DNA from 3 places in the Paenibacillus sp. CAA11 genome. Region 2 is predicted to be linked to each of the others. Evidence: predicted binding sites of a transcription regulator. Region 2 holds the regulator's gene; each other region holds the start of a gene.
The links. The regulator Rex, encoded in region 2, represses fermentation and respiration genes when NADH is low (regulators of the CRP and FNR family bind a similar motif). The targets are predictions, from matches to a motif close to TTGTGAAATATTTCACAA.
Positions count from the first base shown of each region.

Region 1: DCC85_RS15680 (phosphoketolase family protein) is a predicted target of Rex. The motif match lies at 2,629-2,646, and genes of this name have one in related genera.
Region 3: DCC85_RS21685 (flavocytochrome c) is a predicted target of Rex. The motif match lies at 2,111-2,128, and genes of this name have one in related genera.

Region 1 covers NZ_CP028922.1:3,355,596-3,362,703, forward strand. The annotation lists gene DCC85_RS15680 (phosphoketolase family protein) at 127-2,511, opposite strand; gene DCC85_RS15685 (GntR family transcriptional regulator) at 2,781-3,503, opposite strand; gene DCC85_RS15690 (SDR family oxidoreductase) at 3,690-4,553, opposite strand; tRNA gene DCC85_RS15695 (tRNA-Gly) at 4,904-4,974, opposite strand; tRNA gene DCC85_RS15700 (tRNA-Pro) at 4,983-5,059, opposite strand; tRNA gene DCC85_RS15705 (tRNA-Arg) at 5,076-5,152, opposite strand; tRNA gene DCC85_RS15710 (tRNA-Gly) at 5,154-5,228, opposite strand; tRNA gene DCC85_RS15715 (tRNA-Leu) at 5,240-5,320, opposite strand; tRNA gene DCC85_RS15720 (tRNA-Lys) at 5,334-5,406, opposite strand; tRNA gene DCC85_RS15725 (tRNA-Tyr) at 5,415-5,499, opposite strand; tRNA gene DCC85_RS15730 (tRNA-Thr) at 5,504-5,579, opposite strand; tRNA gene DCC85_RS15735 (tRNA-Val) at 5,596-5,671, opposite strand; tRNA gene DCC85_RS15740 (tRNA-Glu) at 5,681-5,752, opposite strand; tRNA gene DCC85_RS15745 (tRNA-Thr) at 5,765-5,840, opposite strand; tRNA gene DCC85_RS15750 (tRNA-Asn) at 5,844-5,919, opposite strand; tRNA gene DCC85_RS15755 (tRNA-Ala) at 5,924-5,999, opposite strand; tRNA gene DCC85_RS15760 (tRNA-Ile) at 6,092-6,168, opposite strand; rRNA gene rrf (5S ribosomal RNA) at 6,220-6,336, opposite strand; rRNA gene DCC85_RS15770 (23S ribosomal RNA) at 6,568-7,108, opposite strand, start outside.
Region 2 covers NZ_CP028922.1:2,724,648-2,731,755, reverse strand. The annotation lists gene dinG (ATP-dependent DNA helicase DinG) at 1-1,434, shown strand, start outside; gene DCC85_RS12600 (redox-sensing transcriptional repressor Rex) at 1,472-2,134, shown strand; gene DCC85_RS12595 (amidohydrolase) at 2,112-3,410, shown strand; gene DCC85_RS12590 (cell wall elongation regulator TseB-like domain-containing protein) at 3,509-3,994, shown strand; gene DCC85_RS12585 (hypothetical protein) at 4,355-4,888, shown strand; gene DCC85_RS12580 (AAA family ATPase) at 4,881-6,383, shown strand; gene DCC85_RS12575 (3-hydroxyacyl-CoA dehydrogenase family protein) at 6,521-7,108, shown strand, end outside.
Region 3 covers NZ_CP028922.1:4,651,967-4,659,074, forward strand. The annotation lists gene dcuS (DcuS/MalK family sensor histidine kinase) at 1-1,219, shown strand, start outside; gene DCC85_RS21680 (response regulator) at 1,220-1,945, shown strand; gene DCC85_RS21685 (flavocytochrome c) at 2,141-3,574, shown strand; gene DCC85_RS21690 (FMN-binding protein) at 3,593-3,949, shown strand; gene DCC85_RS21695 (TetR/AcrR family transcriptional regulator) at 4,240-4,857, opposite strand; gene DCC85_RS21700 (MDR family MFS transporter) at 5,048-6,610, shown strand; gene DCC85_RS21705 (hypothetical protein) at 6,931-7,108, shown strand, end outside.

The sequences.
Region 1 (7,108 bases), 630 kb from region 2:
GCTACATAGGATAAAAAGGTAAGATTTCTGCTATTATTTCAACTATAATTTCTAACGCCAATATAAAAAAAGCGCCTCTTCCTACCAGCCCTTAGGCTAAGCAGGAAGAGGCACCATTTATACTGCTTATTTCAATTCCTTCCACTGCCAGTTCTCTACCTCTGGCAAATCAAATCCTTCTTCACGGATGTATGCATGGTGCTTCTGAACCATCGTATCCATTTCGTCGGTGATTGCCTTGTACTTCTCAGCATTCGGCAGACTCAATACCGCCTCTTTCACCAGATCATAACGGTCCATCTGATTCAGCACGCGCATATCAAATGGGGTGGTGATATCACCGTTCTCACGGTAACCATGTACATGAAGGTTATGATTATGACGGTCGAAGAACAAATCCCGAATCAATCCTTCATAGCCATGGAAAGCAAAAATTACAGGCTTATCTTTTGTGAAAAATTTATCAAACTCCTCGTCAGTTAATCCGCGCGGATCCAGCTTTTGACTTCTCAGCTTTAATAAGTCGACGATGTTGATATACCGAATCTTCAGATCAGGCAGCTTTTCGTGAAGGATTGAAATCGCGGCTAAGCTCTCCATCGTTGGCTCAGTACCTGCGGAAGCAAATACTACATCCGGTTCTGCTCCACAATCCGTGCTTGCCCAGTCAATGACCTTAAGCCCTTTATCTACTAGCTCTTTCGCTTCCTCAGCGCTAAACCATTGCGGACGCGGATGCTTGGAGGAAACAATCAAGTTAATCTTCTGACGATCATTCAGCACCGTATCAAAGACGGCCAGCAAGGAGTTAGCATCAGCAGGCAAATACTCACGGATAAATTCAGGCTTCTTATCAGCTAAATGCCCGAGCAGCCCTGGATCTTGGTGGGTATATCCATTATGGTCCTGCTGGAACACGGTTGAAGTCGCAACAACGTTTAGGGACGGAATATCGGCACGCCAACCTTGGTCTGTTGCTTTGCGCAGCCATTTAAAGTGCTGAGTAATCATCGAATCCACGACACGCAAGAAGGCTTCATAACTGGCAAAGAAACCATGACGTCCGGTTAATACGTAGCCCTCCAATAACCCCTCCGCCTGATGCTCGGACAGCTGGGAATCAATAACGCGGCCATAAGAAGCCAGGAATTCATCATTAGGCTCCTTAATATGCTCTACCCACTGCCGTCTGGTCACTTCAAAGACAGGCGCTAGGCGGTTGGACATCGTCTCATCAGGTCCAAATATTCTGAAATTGCGCTGATTCTCATTCAAACGAACTACATCTCTTACGTATTTGCCTAAGACGGACATGTCCTGAGCCACGACCTGACCTGGTGCAGAATTGTCTAGAGCATATTCGCGGAAATCGGGTAAACGCAAATCCTTAACCAGGTTCCCCGCATTGGTAACCGGGTTCTTGCCCATCCGTTTATTGCCCTTCGGCAGAATTTCAGCAATTTCAGGCTTAAGGCGGCCATTCTCATCGAAGCACTCTTCAGGCTTATAGCTGTTCAGCCATTCCAGCAAAGCTGGTGCATGCTCCATATGCTTTTGATCAACCGGGATTGGCACCTGATGGGCACGGAAAGAGCCTTCATTTGGCACTTGGTCCCATTCCTTCGGACCGGTCCAGCCTTTAGGTGTGCGGAAGACCAGCATCGGCCAAGCAGGGCGGGAGGAGTCGTTATTTTCACGAGCATACTTCTGGATCGAGGAAATCTTCTCGATAATCGCATCAAGTACTTCTGCCATAGCAGGATGCATAAGCTTCGGATCGTCACCTTCCACGAAGAAAGGCTCCCAACCCATCCCTCTAAAGTACGCAGTTAATTCCTCATTCGTCTGACGAGACAGGATTGTAGGGTTGCTGATCTTAAATCCATTCAAGTGAAGGATAGGCAGTACCGCACCATCTGTGATTGGATTAATAAACCGGTTAGAGAACCATGAAGCAGCCAGCGGTCCGGTTTCGGCCTCACCATCCCCAACAATCACAGCGGATATTAAATCCGGATTATCCAGAATAGCACCAACACCATGGGACAGGGAATATCCTAACTCGCCGCCTTCATGAATGGAGCCTGGTGTCTCCGGAGCCGCGTGGGAAGCAATTCCTCCCGGGAAAGAGAACTGCTTGAACAGCTTCTTCATCCCTTGAATATCCTGTGTGATTTCCGGATAGATTTCTGTGTAGCTTCCGTCCAGATAAGAGTTGGAGACCATAACCTGGCCACCGTGACCCGGACCTTCAACATAGAACATATTAAGATCATATTTGTTAATTACACGATTAAGATGTGCATAGATAAAGTTCTGGCCCGGGATGGTTCCCCAGTGACCAATCGGTTTGACCTTAACGTCTGATTCCTTCAAAGGCTCTCTTAACAACGGATTGTCTTTGAGATAAAGCTGTCCTACAGAAATGTAGTTAGTTGCACGCCAATAAGCATCAAGTTTGTCTAAGTAAGTTTGAGATGAGTAATCCACTTGCACCGCTGGTGTTCCCATTTCATCCACCCCTTAAATATTTTCCTGTGTATTTTTTTCCAATCTTTGTGTCGACACCTTTATAATAACGCCGCGGCCGCGAAATTCAACCTTTTTTACAAATGATACGGTCCAATTTTGTGAAATTATGAACATACTTTGAAAGATGCGCGAAATTCGTCTAAAAATAGCCTATCTGTTAAAAAATCTGTAACAAAATGTCGTTTCACTGTTTCTAAGCTCAGATTCAAATTTGCGCACAAAAAAAGAGCTGAATTGAAATTCAGCCCTTAATGAACAGAAACAAACGTATTAAATTTCATATATTTGTAATGAAACCGCATGTGTGAAAATTCAAAGGGAGTACCGTTGTCCAAGAAAAATATGCCTTCCATAACGCCCACCGGCTCATGCTCACTTAAGTGAAGCAGTTCCTGGTCCTGAGCCTCAGAAGGCTCTGCAAAAATAGATAGAAAGGATTTGGTTACTGCAAGATTATGCGAGTCCTCCAAATAATTAAAGATTGATCCTTCAATGATGGATTGATTCAAGTTCTGCACGATCTTAATGGGGATATAACCTGTCTCGATCATAAAAGGCTCGTCATCGAACAATCGCAATCGTATGATTTTATATACAAAATCATGGGGCTGCAGGAATAAATCCCGCTGCAATTCTTCTGTAGGGGGAATCACCTCAAAGGTGAGAACTTTGACCTTCGGCTTTTTCCCATGCATTTGAAAATTGTCTGTTACGCCTAAATTCGTGCCCTCATAGTTGAAGATGGATTCATTCTTAATATACAGCGGATTAATAAAGGTGCCTGAACCCTGCTTCTTAAAGATAATTCCATCGCTCTCCATCTTTGTCAGGGCCCGCTTTACCGAACTGCGGCTCACTTGATAAGTTTCACTGAGGCTGCGCTCATCCGGCAATCTCATATCCGCAAATTGTCCAGCAAAAATCTTCTTCTTCAGATCGTCAATGATTTGCTTATAGACATATTGGGCCATGTAGTACTCCTTCTTATAGTTCGTAACGTTATAAAATTAATTATGATATGTATGACTTTCACCAACACTAAATATAGAAAAAATTTCCCTATTAACTATATCATATTCACCAAATAGTTAACATAAAGGATTATAATAAAAAGCCGACTTCCCTTCATTTCAAGGAAAGCCGGCTTCATTACTGCATTATGACAACTGAGTTACAAGCTGACCAAGCGCCTCATGTACGGGTGTGGCTGGACGTCCGAGCAGCTTCTCGAAATCATTGCTTTCGATTTCAAGCGCTCCTTCCCGAATACCCTTTTGAATCTCCACAAGCATAGGGAGAAGGAACTCCGGTACCCCTGCCTTTTTCATGATATCTGCGTAAACAGCATCATCCACCTGCTGCACGGAAACTTCCTTATTTAGAACCTTGGCAAGAGCTCCCGCCAGCTCTTCCTGTGTCAACAGCTTACCGGACAATTCGTAAATCGTATTCTCATGGCCTACCCCCGTCAAAACAGCGGCAGCTGCTTCTGCATAATCCTGCTGCAATGCCCAGCCAACCTTGCCGGACCCTGCAGACGTTACCCACGGAGCTCCTGCTAGAACGCCCTGAATGCTTGCGCCCTCATTCTCCAAGTACCAGTTATTTCGCAAGAATGAATAGGGAATACCCGTTTGCAGAATCGCTTTCTCTGCAGCCTGGTGCGGTGGAGCCAGGAACATCTTGCTTTCCTGGGCATTGCCTAAACTTGTGTAAGCGATAAAGCCTACTTTGGCTCTAGCAGCGGCTTCCACAGCATTCGTATGCTGACGGATTCGGGTCTCATTGTCCCCGTCTGCGGAAATAATCAGTAGCCGATCAATCCCGGCAAAAGCCTTGTCCAGTGATTCCGGATGATCGAAATCCCCCTGTCTTACCTCCACGCCTTGTGCGCGAAGTGCTTCCGCTTTCTCCGGATGGCGAACACTGACTGCCAGCTGACTTGCCGGAACGGATTTCAAAAGTGTCTCGACGACCTTGGATCCGAGCTTTCCTGTAGCGCCTGTAACTAGAATTTTCATAAAAAGGACCTCCTATATTTAGCTGTATCTTTTCATATTGTAACATAGATAGTTACAATATGGTGATAAAATAAGAGCTCTTTTTCTTTTTCCTGAAATAGGACAGTCAGCTGCTTTCTTTATAGAAGCCAGTCTCCGTTCCACGCAGACCGAACTCTCCCCAGTTCTGGCTATAGAAAATGATCAATATTCCGTCCCACCTCGATTAAGGATTAAGTATGGACGACCATGGAAAGGTGTGTACTCATGTAATTTACATCGTATCCACATCGTTGTAACAGTGAGAGTTATACTTAGTGGAAATAATAAAAAAAGAAACGACATTATTGTCGTCTCTTCTTTGTAAGCAAAGCGGGTGATGGGAATCGAACCCACGCTACCAGCTTGGAAGGCTGGAGTTCTACCATTGAACTACACCCGCAAAATATATGGTCGGGATGACACGATTTGAACATGCGACCCCCTGGTCCCAAACCAGGTGCTCTACCAAGCTGAGCTACATCCCGACAAGCAATAAAAAAATGGCGCGCCCTAAGAGATTCGAACTCCTGACCTTTTGATTCGTAGTCAAACGCTCTATCCAGCTGAGCTAAGGGCGCATGGAGCGGACGACGGGAATCGAACCCGCGACCCTCGCCTTGGCAAGGCGATGCTCTACCGCTGAGCCACGTCCGCATAAATAATGATGCGCGTGGAGGGACTTGAACCCCCACGTCAAAGACGCTAGATCCTAAGTCTAGTGCGTCTGCCAATTCCGCCACACGCGCACATTTAAAGAAGTGAGCCATGAAGGACTCGAACCTTCGACACCCTGATTAAAAGTCAGGTGCTCTACCAACTGAGCTAATGGCTCTTACTTACTGGTGGAGGCTGATGGATTCGAACCACCGAACTCGACGAGAACAGATTTACAGTCTGCTGCGTTTGGCCACTTCGCTAAGCCTCCACAATGGTGCCGGCGAGAGGACTTGAACCCCCAACCTACTGATTACAAGTCAGTTGCTCTACCAATTGAGCTACACCGGCATATGAATATGGAATATGGTGGAGGCTGAGGGGTTCGAACCCCCGACCCTCTGCTTGTAAGGCAGATGCTCTCCCAGCTGAGCTAAGCCTCCGAAATGGGATGACCCGTAGGGGAATCGAACCCCTGTTACCTCCGTGAAAGGGAGGTGTCTTAACCGCTTGACCAACGGGCCTTACTATCAACATGGAGCTTTCAACCGGGATCGAACCGGTGACCTCATCCTTACCACGGATGTACTCTACCTACTGAGCTATGAAAGCAAGTGGCTCCCCGAACAGGACTCGAACCTGTGACAACTCGATTAACAGTCGAGTGCTCTACCAACTGAGCTATCAGGGAATAATGGTGGAGCCAAGCGGGATCGAACCGCTGACCTCCTGCTTGCAAGGCAGGCGCTCTCCCAGCTGAGCTATGGCCCCTTATCTCATCCCAAAAAGTGATGTGCAACTTTGGGATTCATTCCGATTATTTCTCGGGTCCCTGTACACTCAATTTCATGGAAGTTAGAGAATGGTGGGCCCTAGTGGACTCGAACCACCGACCTCACCCTTATCAGGGGTGCGCTCTAACCAGCTGAGCTAAGGGCCCTTATCTAATCTGCCGAACCATCGGCGAGACAAAGTTCCCATCAGGGAATTTGCTTGGCGGCGTCCTACTCTCCCAGGACCCTGCGGTCCAAGTACCATCGGCGCTGGAGGGCTTAACGGTCGTGTTCGGGATGGGTACGTGTGGAACCCCTCCGCTATCGCCACCAAACAGGTTTTTTCCGGTCGCTATCGCTCCCTGAAATTCATCAAGGAAAATAACCCACCTTCAAAAACAGCCTGCGAGAAAATATCAAACCTTGATATCCACCCACAATTGTTCAGATGTTTGATCACCTGAAAACTGGATACGAAACGAAATTGTGATTTAGATCTTCTCGGGGTTCCCGCAAAGTATTCGGAATCAGCCTCGAAGCCTCTTCTTCACTTTGTGGGGTCATTTTAGGATAAGCCCTCGACCGATTAGTACTGGTCAGCTCCATGCATTGCTGCACTTCCACCCCCAGCCTATCTACCTCGTCGTCTTCAAGGGGTCTTACTAACTCGGGAAATCTCATCTTGAGGGGGGCTTCACGCTTAGATGCTTTCAGCGCTTATCCCTTCCGCACTTAGCTACCCAGCTGTGCTCCTGGCGGAACAACTGGTGCACCAGCGGTGCGTCCATCCCGGTCCTCTCGTACTAAGGACAGCTCCTCTCAAATTTCCTACGCCCACGACAGATAGGGACCGAACTGTCTCACGACGTTCTGAACCCAGCTCGCGTACCGCTTTAATGGGCGAACAGCCCAACCCTTGGGACCTACTTCAGCCCCAGGATGCGATGAGCCGACATCGAGGTGCCAAACCTCCCCGTCGATGTGGACTCTTGGGGGAGATAAGCCTGTTATCCCCAGGGTAGCTTTTATCCGTTGAGCGATGGCCCTTCCATGCGGTACCACCGGATCACTAAGCCCGACTTTCGTCCCTGCTCGACTTGTCAGTCT
Region 2 (7,108 bases):
GAAGATGTTGCTGGCAAGCATCTCGGACTGCATATGAAATATTTCACGATCATTCACACGCTGACCCGCCTTTATAAGGACAGCCGGACAGGCCAGCTTCCGAACCTGCGCATGCAGCTGCAAAGCACAGGCACGGAGAAGGCCCTTGAATGGAGCAGCGTGATTGACACCTTGTATCCTCCTCTAATTGAGGTGAAGGAGAGCTGGGACCGCTTGAGTGACCTTCTGTTCGGGCTGATGCCTGAACGCAGTGATGCTGCGCCAGGTGAGCCTGGGCAGTTCGTGCAGCGGCTCCTTCCGATGAAGAAGCCGAAGAACTGGGATCAGCTGCAGGTATTGGAGAATCAAATCCATATCTCCATCAGCGAGGTTGTCCGCAAGGGAGAGCGAATGCTGTCTGAAATTAAGGATGAACAAGAGGATTATGGCTCTGAAGGTCTCCTGACCGACCTGGGGGGCTTGTTCAAAGACTTGGGAGCGCTAAGAGATACACTGCGCTTTTTCATGAAGCTGGACAGCGAGGATACGGTGTATTGGCTTGAAGGCAACGGTCATTATCGCAGCAAGTCTCTCCAGCTGTATGCCGTGCCGATTGAAGTGAGCGAACAGCTGAAGGCCTATTTTTTTGACAAGAAAAAGAGTGTTGTGATGACCTCGGCGACACTGTCTGTAGATAAGTCGTTCCAATATATGATCGACCAGCTCGGACTGCAGGAGGCGGCAGAGCAGGATCGGCTCATAACAAGCATGCTTCCTTCGCCGTTCCGGTACCGGGAGCAGGCGCTGCTTGTCATTCCGCGGGACTTTCCCAGCGTAAAGGGAAGTGTAGGAGATGAGCATTTTATTCAGACCTTAGCAGGCTCACTTGCGGATTCCGCTATAGCCACACAGGGCCGGATGCTTGTTCTGTTTACGTCTTACCGCATGCTTCGTCAAGTCTATGATCCTTTGAAGGAGAGACTGTCTGCCCATGGAATTTCTGTCATTGGGCAGGGGGTGGATAGCGGCAGCCGTACCAAGCTGACCCGCAGATTCCAGAGCAAGGAAGCTTCGGTTCTGCTGGGGACGAGCAGCTTCTGGGAAGGGGTCGATATTCCTGGGGAAGCTCTGACCAGTCTTGCTATCGTCCGCCTCCCTTTTCAACCGCCCAATCATCCGCTGGTTGAGGCGAAGAGCGAGCGGCTGCAGCAGCAGAAGAAGAACCCGTTCATGAAGCTGTCGGTTCCCCAGGCAGTGATTCGTTTTAAGCAGGGGTTCGGTAGACTGGTACGATCCTCTAAGGATCGAGGAATTGTCATTGTTTATGATACACGTATACTGGAATCTTATTACGGCAAGTACTTCTTGTATTCTTTGCCGGGTCCCAAGATGGAACATATGCCTATGAGCCAAATGGTTTCCCGGATCTCGGACTGGCTTGACTCAGCCGAATAGTACGCACACGGGGCGTAAATAAGGGGGAACACTAGAGATGAAAACAGAGAAAATATCAGATGCCGTAGTTCGGCGTCTTCCGGTCTACCTGCGTTACTTGAATGAACTGAGCAGCCGTGATGTATCGACAGTATCTTCACAGGAGCTTGGGCAGAAGCTGGATTTGAATCCGGCTCAAATCCGTAAGGATCTAGCTTATTTTGGTGATTTCGGGCGCAAGGGGATCGGTTATGATGTGACCTATCTGATTGAGAAGATTCGGCACATCCTGAATTTGGATCAGCAGATTAGCGTGGCGTTGGTGGGGGCCGGTAATTTAGGCCAGGCCCTCTCCAACTACAATACTTATTTGAACGACAATATGAAGATTGTCGCTGTCTTTGATGCATCTCCTGCGAAGGTGGGATCAAAGATCAATTCATTGATGATCCAGCCGATCGAGGAGCTTGAGGAGACTGTCATCAAAGAGAACATACGAATCGCCATTATTACGGTGCCTGATTTTGAAGCACAGCGTGTTGCGGATCAGTTGGTTCGTGCAGGAATTCAAGCGATCTTGAATTTTGCTCCGTCCATTCTGAAGGTTCCATCTGAAGTTAGGGTGCATGCCGCCGATTTCACTACAGATTTGCTCAGCTTGGCATATTATTTGGATAACGGGAAGGAGAATCAGACGAATGAGTCGGAAGTGGCTGATTGAGAACGGAGCTTTTGCCGTAATGCAGGCAGAGAAGCCTGTAATCCATGGCTATATGCTGATCGAAGATGATCAGATAGCCTATATTGGAGAACAGCGCCCAAAGGTTCAGGAGGGTACTGAAGTATTTGACGGACGGCATCTTCTGTTCATGCCTGGCTTGATCAATACACATGGCCATGCAGCAATGTCTCTGCTGCGGGGTTATGGTGATGATCTAGCGCTTCAGGTATGGCTTCAGGAGAAGATGTGGCCGATGGAAGCAAAGTTTACCAGCGAGGATGTATATTGGGGAACCTCGCTTTCTGTATTGGAAATGCTCAAGGGAGGTACGACGACCTTTCTCGATATGTATGACCATATGGACCAAGTGGCTAAGGTGACTTCAGAAAGCGGAATCCGCGGCGTGCTGTCACGCGGCGTGATTGGTCTGTGTCCGCCTGATGTACAGCAGCAGAAGCTGGAGGAGGCCGCTCGCTTCTCCAAAGACTGGCACGGACAAGCTGATGGAAGAATTACAACGGTGATTTCACCGCATGCTCCTTACACCTGTCCTCCGGATTATATTGAGAAATTTGTGCAGCTCGCACATGATTTGAATTTGCCGATGCATACACATATGTCGGAGACGGCTGCAGAGGTTCAGCAGAACGTCGCGGATTATGGCCTTCGTCCGGTTGCACATCTTGAGAAGCTTGGCATGTTTAGCCGGCCTTCACTTGTTGCACATGCAGTTCACCTGGAAGATCAAGAGATTGAGATTCTTGCAGCTCACGGGGTAGCTGTGTCTCATAATCCAGGCAGTAATCTGAAGCTTGCGAGTGGAGTAGCCCGTGTACCGGATCTGCTGAAAGCCGGGGTTACTGTGTCCTTGGGAACGGACGGTGCAGCCAGCAATAATAATCTGGATATGTTTGAAGAGATTCGCTTGGCGGCTCTGATTCACAAAGGTGTATCCGGTGACCCTACTGCGGTTCCAGCCTTGGAAGCACTCAAAATGGGCACAGAGTACGGTGCGAAGTCTGTCTTTTTACACAATACAGGCAAGCTTGCGGTCGGAATGAAGGCGGACTTTATCGCACTAGATACGGATCAAGCGCATTTGCTGCCGAGAACGGATTATATCTCTCATGCTGTATATTCGGCGGGGCCGAAGGATGTAGCCCATGTCTGGATTGACGGAAAACAGATCGTGAAGCACGGCGTCTGCTTGACCCTGGATGAGGAACGGATCCGGCGGGAGGCTCAGCTAGCTTTTGAAGGGCTGCTCGCAAGATAAGAATAGCTAGGTGGAGTGGAGCTTAAGGCAAAGAGCCATAAGGCAAGTTTAAGGAGGCCGAAAGCTCCTCTCCTTTTCAGGGAAAGGAAGTGACGCGCATGAAGAACAGGACGAGGTGGATTCTGGTTGCTATAATGGCTGTTATACTGGTATTTATCGGCGTATATCAGTATTACATCTATGTGCAGAAGGACACCTGGAAGGCGGAGGATGCAGCGATTTTGCGCGCCAAGAAGGAAGCAGGACTGGTTCAGACGACGGAGGTAACGAAATCGGTCTGGGATACGGTTTGCTGGGTAGTGGAAGGCAAGAATGCCGATGGTGAGGACATCATGGTCTGGCTTGATGGGGACAGCGCTCCCCATATAGAGCTGAAGAGCAACGGCCTGTCCAAGCAAGCGATGACCAACAAAGTCAAAAGCGAGCTTCCGGATGCCCGAATTGTCCGGCTGCTGCCAGGTGTCTATGAAGGCCAATATGTATGGCAATTATTCTATAAAGCGGATGATCATTATTATTACCGATTCTATCGATTTAGCAACGGACAGCCTTTATCGGAACAGTTCACCGTGCCTAACCGATAGTGTAAGCAATAGAAATATATAGAATGAACTAAAGAAATGAATGTTATAGAGCCTTATAAGGCCGTTATAATAGAAAGTTCAATGTAAAACTTTAGTTTAACAAATAGCAAGAGTCTCTGCCCGCAGAAGGGAGAGACTCTTTTTTTTTGCGATTATAGTCATAGTCATTTCCAGATAATCTTGAAAATTTAAATTAAGTTCATACTTTTTTGCCTATCGGTATATATTCTGTGATATACTATAGTCTGTACTTTGAAGCAGCAGAAATAGGCGCGAACAACTCGCACCTGTGAAAGACTAATATGGCTCACAGATTATAAGATTCATAGATTATCTCAAATAGATGAAGGAGGACCTTAAGTGAAACTGCGCATTTTCCCGATTGTTGCAACGGTTGCCGTGACGGCTGTCCTACTGTTTGGAGGCTGGTTCACCTATCGGCAAATGGCACTCCAGGGTCCACTGGAGAAATTGGTTAAAAATTATAAAGGTGTGAAAGAGGCTCAACTTGATATTACCCAAAGCACGGTAGGTTTGAAACTTGATTTGAAGCCAGGAACTGATCTAAAAGGCCTTGTTGATTATATTAATAAAGACGGTAAGTCCCTGCTCGGCAATCGCTCCTTAAAGCTCGATGTAGAGGATCATTCTTCCCCTGCTTTGGACAAATGGTGGGGCAATGCCATGTTTCCAATCGCGGAGGCTATGGAGAACAGGAATTATACGCAGATCCCAGAGACTTTGAGCAAGCTGGTCAAGACAAATAGTAGTATCCAGGCAACAGCCGAGATGGATGATCAGAACGTATATATAGCACTGACAGATGGACAAGCTAGCAAATTTATCATTCTCCCGCGTATACCAGAAAAGATAGGAGTGTGGAATAATGCCTAAATGGACAAAGGAAATTGTGATAGGGTTTGTTCCCGTCCTCTTAATCTTCCTTGCATACGTTGGAGTTAATATTCTGCCTGTAGTTATTGCGCTTATTATGCTGGGAGCGTTATATGCCGTGACGGTGATGAGAGGCGGAATTACGGTTGGTGCCGCTCAGGAGCGGAAGCGGAAGAAGGCTCCCCCTGCCAAACTGACCTTTGAAGAGATCGGCGGCCAAGACAGTGCGAAGCAGGAGCTGCGTGAAGCTCTGGATTTCATGATTAGACATGAGGAAATTAAGAAATTCGGTATTCGTCCGCTCAAAGGGATTCTGCTGACAGGGCCTCCGGGAACGGGGAAAACGTTGATGGCAAAGGCAGCGGCAAGCTACACGAATGCAGTCTTTGTTGCCGCTTCCGGCAGTGAGTTTGTAGAGATGTATGTAGGTGTAGGTGCAAGCCGTATCCGTGATTTGTTCAAGGATGCGCGTACCCGAGCGCTCAAGGAGAATAAAGAGAATGCGGTTATCTTTATTGATGAAATCGATGTTATTGGCGGCAAGCGGGAAGGCGGGCAGCAGCGCGAGTACGATCAGACGCTCAACCAGCTTCTGACTGAGATGGATGGGATCTATACGTCAGATGCTCCGCGGATTCTGCTGATCGCGGCAACGAACCGGAAGGAAATGCTTGATAGTGCGCTCTTGCGGCCTGGCCGCTTTGACCGTCACATCCAAGTGGATCTGCCAGACAAGAAAGGCCGGATGCATATTCTGAACATTCATGCGAAGAATAAGCCGCTTCATCCGGATGTGAACATGACAAAGGTAGCCGAAGAATCCTACGGCTTCTCTGGAGCGCAGCTCGAGAGTGTGATGAACGAAGCTGCTATCTACGCGATGCGTGAGAATCTCAGCCAGATTGAGCAGCGCCATCTATCAATGGCCGTTGATAAGGTGATGCTTGGTGAGAAGACAGACCGGGAATCTACGCAAGAAGAGAAGAGACGGGTGGCCGTTCACGAGCTGGGGCATGCAGTGCTCGCTGAGATTGTGGCACCGGGCAGTGTGAATCAGGTCGCGCTCAGTCCTCGCGGTAAAGCGTTAGGTTATGTACGGCATAACCCCCAGGAAGAGAAATACCTTTATACCAAGGCATATCTGGAAGGCCAGATTATGATTGCCCTTGCGGGTGCGGCAGCCGAAGAAATCTACTATGGAGGCCGAAGCACCGGCTCCAGCAATGACTTTGAGCAGGCCCTTAACATGGTTCAGACGATGATGAAATCCGGACTGACCAGCCTTGGGATCATGAGTATGGATATGGTGACTACCGAGGTGCTGATGAAGGAAAATCAGATGATTCTGGATGACCTCGCCGCACGAACTAAGAAGCTTCTTGAAGAGCATGCGGCGGTATTTGAGCATTCTTTAGACATCCTTCTAAAAGAAGAGCGCCTCTCTGGCGATGAATTCCGTTGTCAATTTCGTGACAGCACCCTTTTACCGGCATAAATTTTTATGCCGGTTATTTTTTTTTACTTTTTGTCCGTGCTAAGATATTATTATATGTTGGGTATATAAAGATGTATTCTTCACCATCCCGGGTATAATATGGAGAAGATACAACGAAAGGATGGAGCAAACGAACCATGAACTTCAAAAGAATAGGCGTCGTCGGCGGCGGAACAATGGGCCAAGGGATCAGTGAAATGCTGGCTGGCAAAGGACTGGATGTTCTCTTGGTAGAAGCAAACGAGGAGAAGCTGAACCAAGCTTATGACCTGATTGAATTGAGCTTGGACAAACAGCTCGAGAAATGGGCAATTACTAAAGCAGAGAAGAAATTAATTTTATCCAAAATTCATAAGGTGACCCATTATGCTGAATTGGGTTCTTGCGATATGATTATCGAGACCATCTCGGAAGATTTGAATGCGAAGAAAGAAGTGTTCAATCAGCTGGATCAGGTATGCCCGAGCCATATCATTCTGGCGAGCAACACATCCACACTCAGCTTGACTGAAATTGCGGGCTCAACGAAGTATCCTGAGCGCGTAATTGGCATGCACTTTATTTATCCAGTAGCCAAAATTAACCTGGTTGAAATTATACGCGGTTTGAAGACCTCTGAGCAAACTTTCGCAGAAACAAAGGGATTTGTAGAGGAAATCCTTGACAAACGAGGAATTATGGTCAATGAATCTCCGGGATTTGTAACCTCGCGGATTATTTGCCTT
Region 3 (7,108 bases), 1.9 Mb from region 2:
TTTCGTCCCTGTCTTCTCCTCCAAAGGGGTTCAAGTTGGTGCTGTTGTAGTTGGACTATCCAGAGAGCGGATGCAGCATACGATACAGCAAAATTCCTGGCTGATCGCGGGCATTCTAGCCTCTGGCGGTCTGCTCGGCATCGCTGGCGCCATACTGCTTGCGCGTAAGATCAAACAGCTGATGTTCGGCCTGGAACCCCATGAAATCTCCATGCTGCTACAGGAAAGAAGCGCCATGCTGCAATCCACCAGGGAAGGTATTATTGCCATCAACCAGGATGCTAAGGTCACACTAATCAACCGCGAAGCAGAACGCTTTCTGGAGATACCCAGCAGCTTTCATTCGAGGGAACCCTTGAAGCAGCCCGTTACAGAGCTGTGGCCCGAGCTGCGGCTTGAACGGGCCCTCACGAACAATGTCATTTGGGATGAAGAAATCGATCTGAGAGGAACCACCCTGCTCGTCAACTGTATGCCGATTCATTCAGGACAGGAGGTCGTCGGCGCCATTGCCACCTTCCGGGACAAAACCGAGATTGTGCGGCTCGCTGAGCGATTGTCGGGCATTTCACTTTATGCGGAGGCGCTGCGTGCACAAGCGCACGAGTTCATGAACAAGCTGCATGTCATCATGGGCATGACGCATATGCAGCGATATGAGGATCTGCAGCAGTACCTCGCCGGAACTGTTGATCGCTACCAAAGCGAGCTGGGTTCGGTGGCCAGGAAGATTAAGGACCCGGTCATGGCCGGATTCCTGCTCGGCAAATTAAGCCGATCAAGGGAGACTGGCATTCACCTTGTGGTAGAGGATGACAGTTATGTGCCCGAATGCGGCGATCCAGAATTGATGCATGAGCTGATTACAGTAATCGGCAATCTGCTGGATAATGCGCTGGACGCCCTGCTGTCCACGCCTGCACAGCCTCATAAGGAAATTCGGCTGGCCTTGATCATGGAGGACGGGCAGCTATATGGGCTGGTAAAGGACAATGGCCCGGGGATAGCCCCTGATCAGCAGAGCAGCATCTTCAGCCAAGGCTTCTCCACCAAAGGCAAGGATCGCGGCATCGGACTTTACCTGGCAGCCCGAAGCGCCGCTAAGCTGGGCGGTTATGTGAGGCTGGTTCCCGGCGAACTGAATCAAGCTGCCGGAGAGACGGGAGCTGTATTCGAATTTGAAGTACCATACAGCTTGAAAAGTGAAGGTGATGGGTAGATGACTATAAAAGTGCTCATTGTAGAAGATGACCCCATGGTCGCGAGGCTAAATGAAAATTATCTAGACATGGTTGAAGGGTTCGAATGTGTAGGCCATGCTGCTTCCGGCGAAGAAGCCAAAGTCATGCTAAGCGATACGCCTGCCGATTTACTGCTGCTTGATATTTATATGCAGCATACGAACGGGCTTCAGCTCCTATCCTCACTACGAGGACAGGAGAATCCAGTGGACGTAATTGTCATCTCCGCAGCCAGTGATAACGGCAGCATCCGCAAAGCGCTTCAGCTTGGTGCGATCGATTACTTAATCAAGCCGTTTGAATTCAAGCGTCTGGATACTGCCCTGACATCCTACCGCCAGCACCATCGCATGATCAAACAGCGGCATCTATCCCAAGAGGAGCTGGATCAAATCATGCGCAAGCGAAGTGGTGGAGTCGAAGAGGCGGCATCGAATCAGCCCCTCCTGGATGGAACACTGCCAAAAGGATTGACAGAAGCGACACTGCGTACCATCTGGGAGATTCTCCGCTCATCGAGTCCAGCGGAACTATCGACAGAAGATATTGCCGCCGCGGCTCCAGTATCACGAATCTCTGTTCGCAAATATTTAAATTATTTAACCGAAATCGGTGCTCTGTCTATGGAAATCCGTTATGGATCGGTGGGGCGCCCGGTCTATATGTACGCCGTAACTGACCTGGGTATTCGAATGTTCGATTAGCCTGCCCATAAAGTGAGGCACGCCTTACAATCGTAGATACAAGGACACTATCGCTGCAGGCTAGTGCCCTTTTTGTGCTGTTCTGTCCGCCTTGGTTACTTTAATTACGAAATGATTTCATTAGTTACATAACATTCCTTGGGTATCTAAATCGCGCTATGATAATTGTGAAAATATGCACAAGGGAGATTCGACATGAACAGATTTAGTAAATCAGGTAAAGCGACATTGTGGCTGACGATCCTATCCCTGATCACCGTGCTGGTGCTGCCGGGCTGCGGGAAGGGCGAAGAAACCACAGACATTGTCATTATTGGCGGAGGCGGCGCGGGCATGACCGCAGCCATCGAAGCGCATAATCAGGGTGCCAAAGTGATCCTGCTAGAGAAGATGCCGATGCTGGGCGGTAATACCGTCCGGGCTGAGGGCGGACTAAATGCAGCAGGCACGCCTTACCAGAAGGCGCTTGGCATTAAGGACAGCCCGGAGCTGCATTACCAGGACACCATGAAGGGTGGTCATAATCTCAACAATCCAGAGCTTGTCCGCACCCTGACGGAGAACGCAGCAGATTCGATTGAGTTCCTGAAAGAGAATGGAGCCGAATTGGCTGAGGTTGGCCGAGCAGGTGGAGCGAGTGTGGATCGGATTCACCGCCCTGCAGGTGGAGAGCCTGCTGGCAACTTTATCGTCGTTGCTTTGAAGAAAAAGCTGGAAGAATACAAGATTGATGTCAGACTGCAAAACACAGTGACAGCGATCAATAAAAAGGAAGACGGCACCGTAACAGGAGTAACTGTAACAGACAAACAAGGCAAAGAATATACCATCAAAGCCAAAGCTGTGATTCTGACGGCTGGAGGATTCGGAGCCAATCTCGATATGGTTACAGAGTATAAGCCAGAGCTGAAAGGATTCTCTACCACGAACCAGCCTGGAGCTACCGGCGACGGCATGCTAATGGCAAAGGAAGCCGGTGCCAAATTAATAGATATGGAACAAATCCAAATTCATCCGACCACCATTCCTAATCAAGGCGTTCTGATTACAGAAGGCGTGCGCGGGGACGGGGCTATTTTGGTCAACAAGGAGGGCAAGCGATTCATCAATGAACTTCTAACACGCGACGTGGTCTCCCAAGGCATTCTAAAGCAGACAGATAAGGTGGCTTACCTGATTTTTAATGATGAATTGCGCAAAAGCTTGGCGGCTACCGAGGAGTACTTTGGCATGGACTTAGTGAAGGAAGCCAGCTCCATCCGTGATCTAGCAGGTCAAATCGGCGTAGACCCTACGGCGCTGACAGACACCGTTAAAAATTACAGCCAATATGCCGCATCAGGGAATGACGCGGACTTCCAGCGGGCTGATATGAAGATTAAGCTGGACACTGGGAAATATTACGCCATTGAAGTAACACCAGGCATTCACCACACGATGGGCGGCGTGACCATCAACACTAAAACTCAGGTTCTTAATGAATCAAATGCCGTCATTCCGGGATTTTTTGCAGCGGGCGAAGTGACGGGCGGCGTACATGGCGGCAACCGATTGGGCGGTAATGCCTTGGCCGATATCATTACATTTGGACGGATTGCTGCTGATGAGGCAGTCAAAACCATTAAATAGGCAATAGGAGAGATCACCATGAACAAAATCGCAAAATGGACACTGGCAGCAGTAGCCGCTGCATCGATAGCTTTACTGGCAGCCTGCGGAGGCTCCTCCGGTCAATATAAAGATGGGACTTATGAAGGTACCGGGGACGGATTGAAGCACAAGATTAAGGTATCGGTTGAAATCAAAGACGAGAAGATTAACAGTATCAAGGTGCTTGAACACAAAGAGACGGAATCTATGATCCAAGCCGCCGTTGACAATAGCATTCCCGAAATTATCGAGAAGCAGGGCACTCAAGGCATAGATGTGGTATCTGGTGCTTCCGGATCCAGCAAAGGCGTCATTGATGCTGTGAGTGATGCTTTAAGCAAGGCTAAAAAATAATTCGCCGGTAAGAGTCCAAAAGCATGAAGTTCAGTAGCCTCTTTGCAGTATTGTAAATCATACCAGAAGAGATCAAGAAGCCGCGCATTGCGCGGCTTTTGTCTATGATTCATATTTCCATCCCCTCAAGTCTACCCTTCACCTAAGTCCCTATCGGCAGATGGGATATCCGACAAGAACTGCTGCTCCTAGGATTCCTGAGCAGAGTTATGCTGGGTTATGCTGGGTCAAATACATCAAAAAATGAAACCAGCTTACAAATATGCCGACAGCGAGTGCCTTCGGTCTCCCTAAGCTTCAGTGTTGAACAGGCGGGTAGATCCCAGTCCATGCAACCTGACAAGCTGGGTCGCCATATATTTAGGCGTATACGGCATGTCGTTCTCCAGCCAATACATAATAATCCCCAGATGGGCAGAGGTACTGTAGCGAACAATGAGGTCTCTCGGCATCATAACCTCTCGGTCATTAGGCTGCGCGATGATAGATCGGTGGGTTAAGGAATCCTGAATAATGCTCTCCATTCGTTTAAGGAACCCCGGCAAGCCACGCGGACCCAGCATGACTTTGTAAAAATAGACATGCTCTGCAATATGCTCAAATTGGCGGATAAAAGAATCCGGCGGCGTATCCGTATCCTTAATGAAATCACTTGCTTCAAAGCCGCTCGGAAGCCGAAAGGCCGCTGAGAACTCGTCCATCATATCATCCACAACTTTATCCAAGAGATCATACTTGTCCTTATAGTGAAGATAGAACGTAGCCCGGTTGATCCCGGCTCGCTCCGTGATATCACGCACCGTGACATGCTCGAAGCCCTTCTCCTCCATTAATCCGATCCATGCATCCCTAATAAGAAGAAGAGTGCGCTTAATCCGCGGATCTACTTGTTCATTTTTATTAGACATGGCCGTTCCCTTTGTTTAACTTTTTCATGTTACTCGCCATCCTTCCCGGTTCTGTCAATAATGCGACATTTTCCCCAAGATTATTGGTTGCTGTTAATTTGGATCACTCTTATTATAAACAACATACCGACGCTAATACAACACCGTGTCGATTGTTCTAACAACTTATCAAGAAAGGAAGAGAAATAACATGTCAACAGAGAAATCAAAGGCAGGCTTAGTGACGATTGGATTACTAATAGGATTGTTCCTTTCCTCTTTAGATCAAACCATTGTATCCACTGCCATGCCTACAGTCATTAAGGATTTAGGGGGATTCTCCCTCTACAGCTGGGTGTTCACCATCTATATGCTCGCATCCACAACCACGGTTCCGATCTATGGCAAACTGGCCGATTTATTTGGTCGCAGAAAAATGTACCTGATCGGACTCATCCTATTTGTTGTCGGTTCTGTTCTATGCGGATTTTCTGAGAATATAACCCAGCTTATCATTTTCAGAGGAATACAGGGTTTGGGTGCCGGAGCACTTATGCCCATATCTATGACCATCGTTGCGGACATCTATCCTCCTGATCAGCGAGGCAAGTTCATGGGCTTATTCGGTGCCGTATATGCCCTATCCAGTATTTTTGGACCGGCACTCGGCGGAATGATTGTGGAGCATTGGGATTGGGGCTGGATCTTTTTTATCAACCTCCCTATAGGAATTGTGGCTTTGCTCGTTGTAGCTGCTGGCTTGAAAGAAACAAGATCAAATGAGAAGCAATCTATCGATTGGTTAGGTGTACTTACGCTTAGCGCAGGTGTAGTCGCAGTATTGCTTGCACTTGTGCTTGGCGGCGAGGGCCAGGGAGATGGGACGAGATATGCCTGGACTTCTCCCCAAATTCTCGGATTATTCGCAGCCGGTGCAGTCCTTCTCGCGCTGTTCACCTGGATAGAGAGCAAGGTCAAAGAACCCATTATTACGCTTAGTCTCTTCCGGATACGTGCCATTGCCTTTGGGAACATTGTTGGATTTCTAATGAGTGCAGCCATGTTCGGTGCCATTGTATATATCCCTCTGTTTGTACAGGGTGTAATTGGTGTGAATTCTTCTGTCTCAGGTTATATTCTCACCCCATTGATGCTTTCGTTCATCGTAACCTCGATTATTGGCGGACGCCTGATGAGCAAACTATCCTATCGCACGATTCTCATCGCCAGCCTGGCGCTTATGATGGTTGGATTTACTCTGCTGAGCCAGATTTCTGAAGATACAACCCAATCCGAAATGATTCTGTATATGATTATTGCCGGACTCGGCATGGGAGCGGTCTACCCTACAGTAGGCACTGCAGCGCAGAATGCGGTGGACAGTAAACTTCGCGGCGTTGCTACTTCCTCCTCCCAATTCTTTCGCTCCATGGGAGGAACGATCGGGGTCAGCGTGTTTGGCAGTCTGATGGCACAGCAAATGTCATCCGAGATATCAAAGCTCAATCAAAAACTGAACGGTGCCCTTCCAGCCGATCAGCTAAAACAACTCGTCAATCCACAGGTGCTTCTGGATTCCAACGCGCGGCATGCCCTGCCAGAGCAAGTTCTCGCAGGACTCAGAGCCGCCTTTAGCCACTCTCTAAGCAGCGTATTCTTGGGTGCTCTCATTTTTGTCGGAGTGGGTCTAGTCGCAAGCGCCCTGATGGGAAATGCCCGTCTAGTTGAAAGCAAGGAGTACATCGAGGCTGCAAAGATTAAGAATGAGCTTTGACCTGTAAGCAGATTCCTTTCCGGAATATGCCTTATTCCAACTGCTCACTGACCAAAACAAGCAATAAGCGCCTCCCTTAACGGCCGCGCTTATTGCTTGTTCATGCTACGGCCTACTTATAGAGCATATTTATCTATATTGTACTTGGCTTTCTGCTCATTGAGGATGCAGGTCTCATCATCCACAATCAAGCAATCATAGTCCATATTTGTTCTCCAGTAGTTCCGGAATTTTGATTTTTATTCATTTCATTGTACACTAAATTCCAGTATTTTCTTTGCCTATTCACTCTATGAATCTATCTATGCTTAGGAGAAGTTATGGTTCTCATTATTCAAATCGCAGCTGTACTTGCCAATATAGTTCTTGGTGTATTTGCGGGGGCAGGTATAGGGGTAGGCCTGCTGTTCTTCCTCGTCGGACTTCCGAAATCCAAGTCGTTAAAGACAACTCAAGGACTCCTGAAGCTGCTCAAATTTGTGCTGCCCGTTGCCGCGA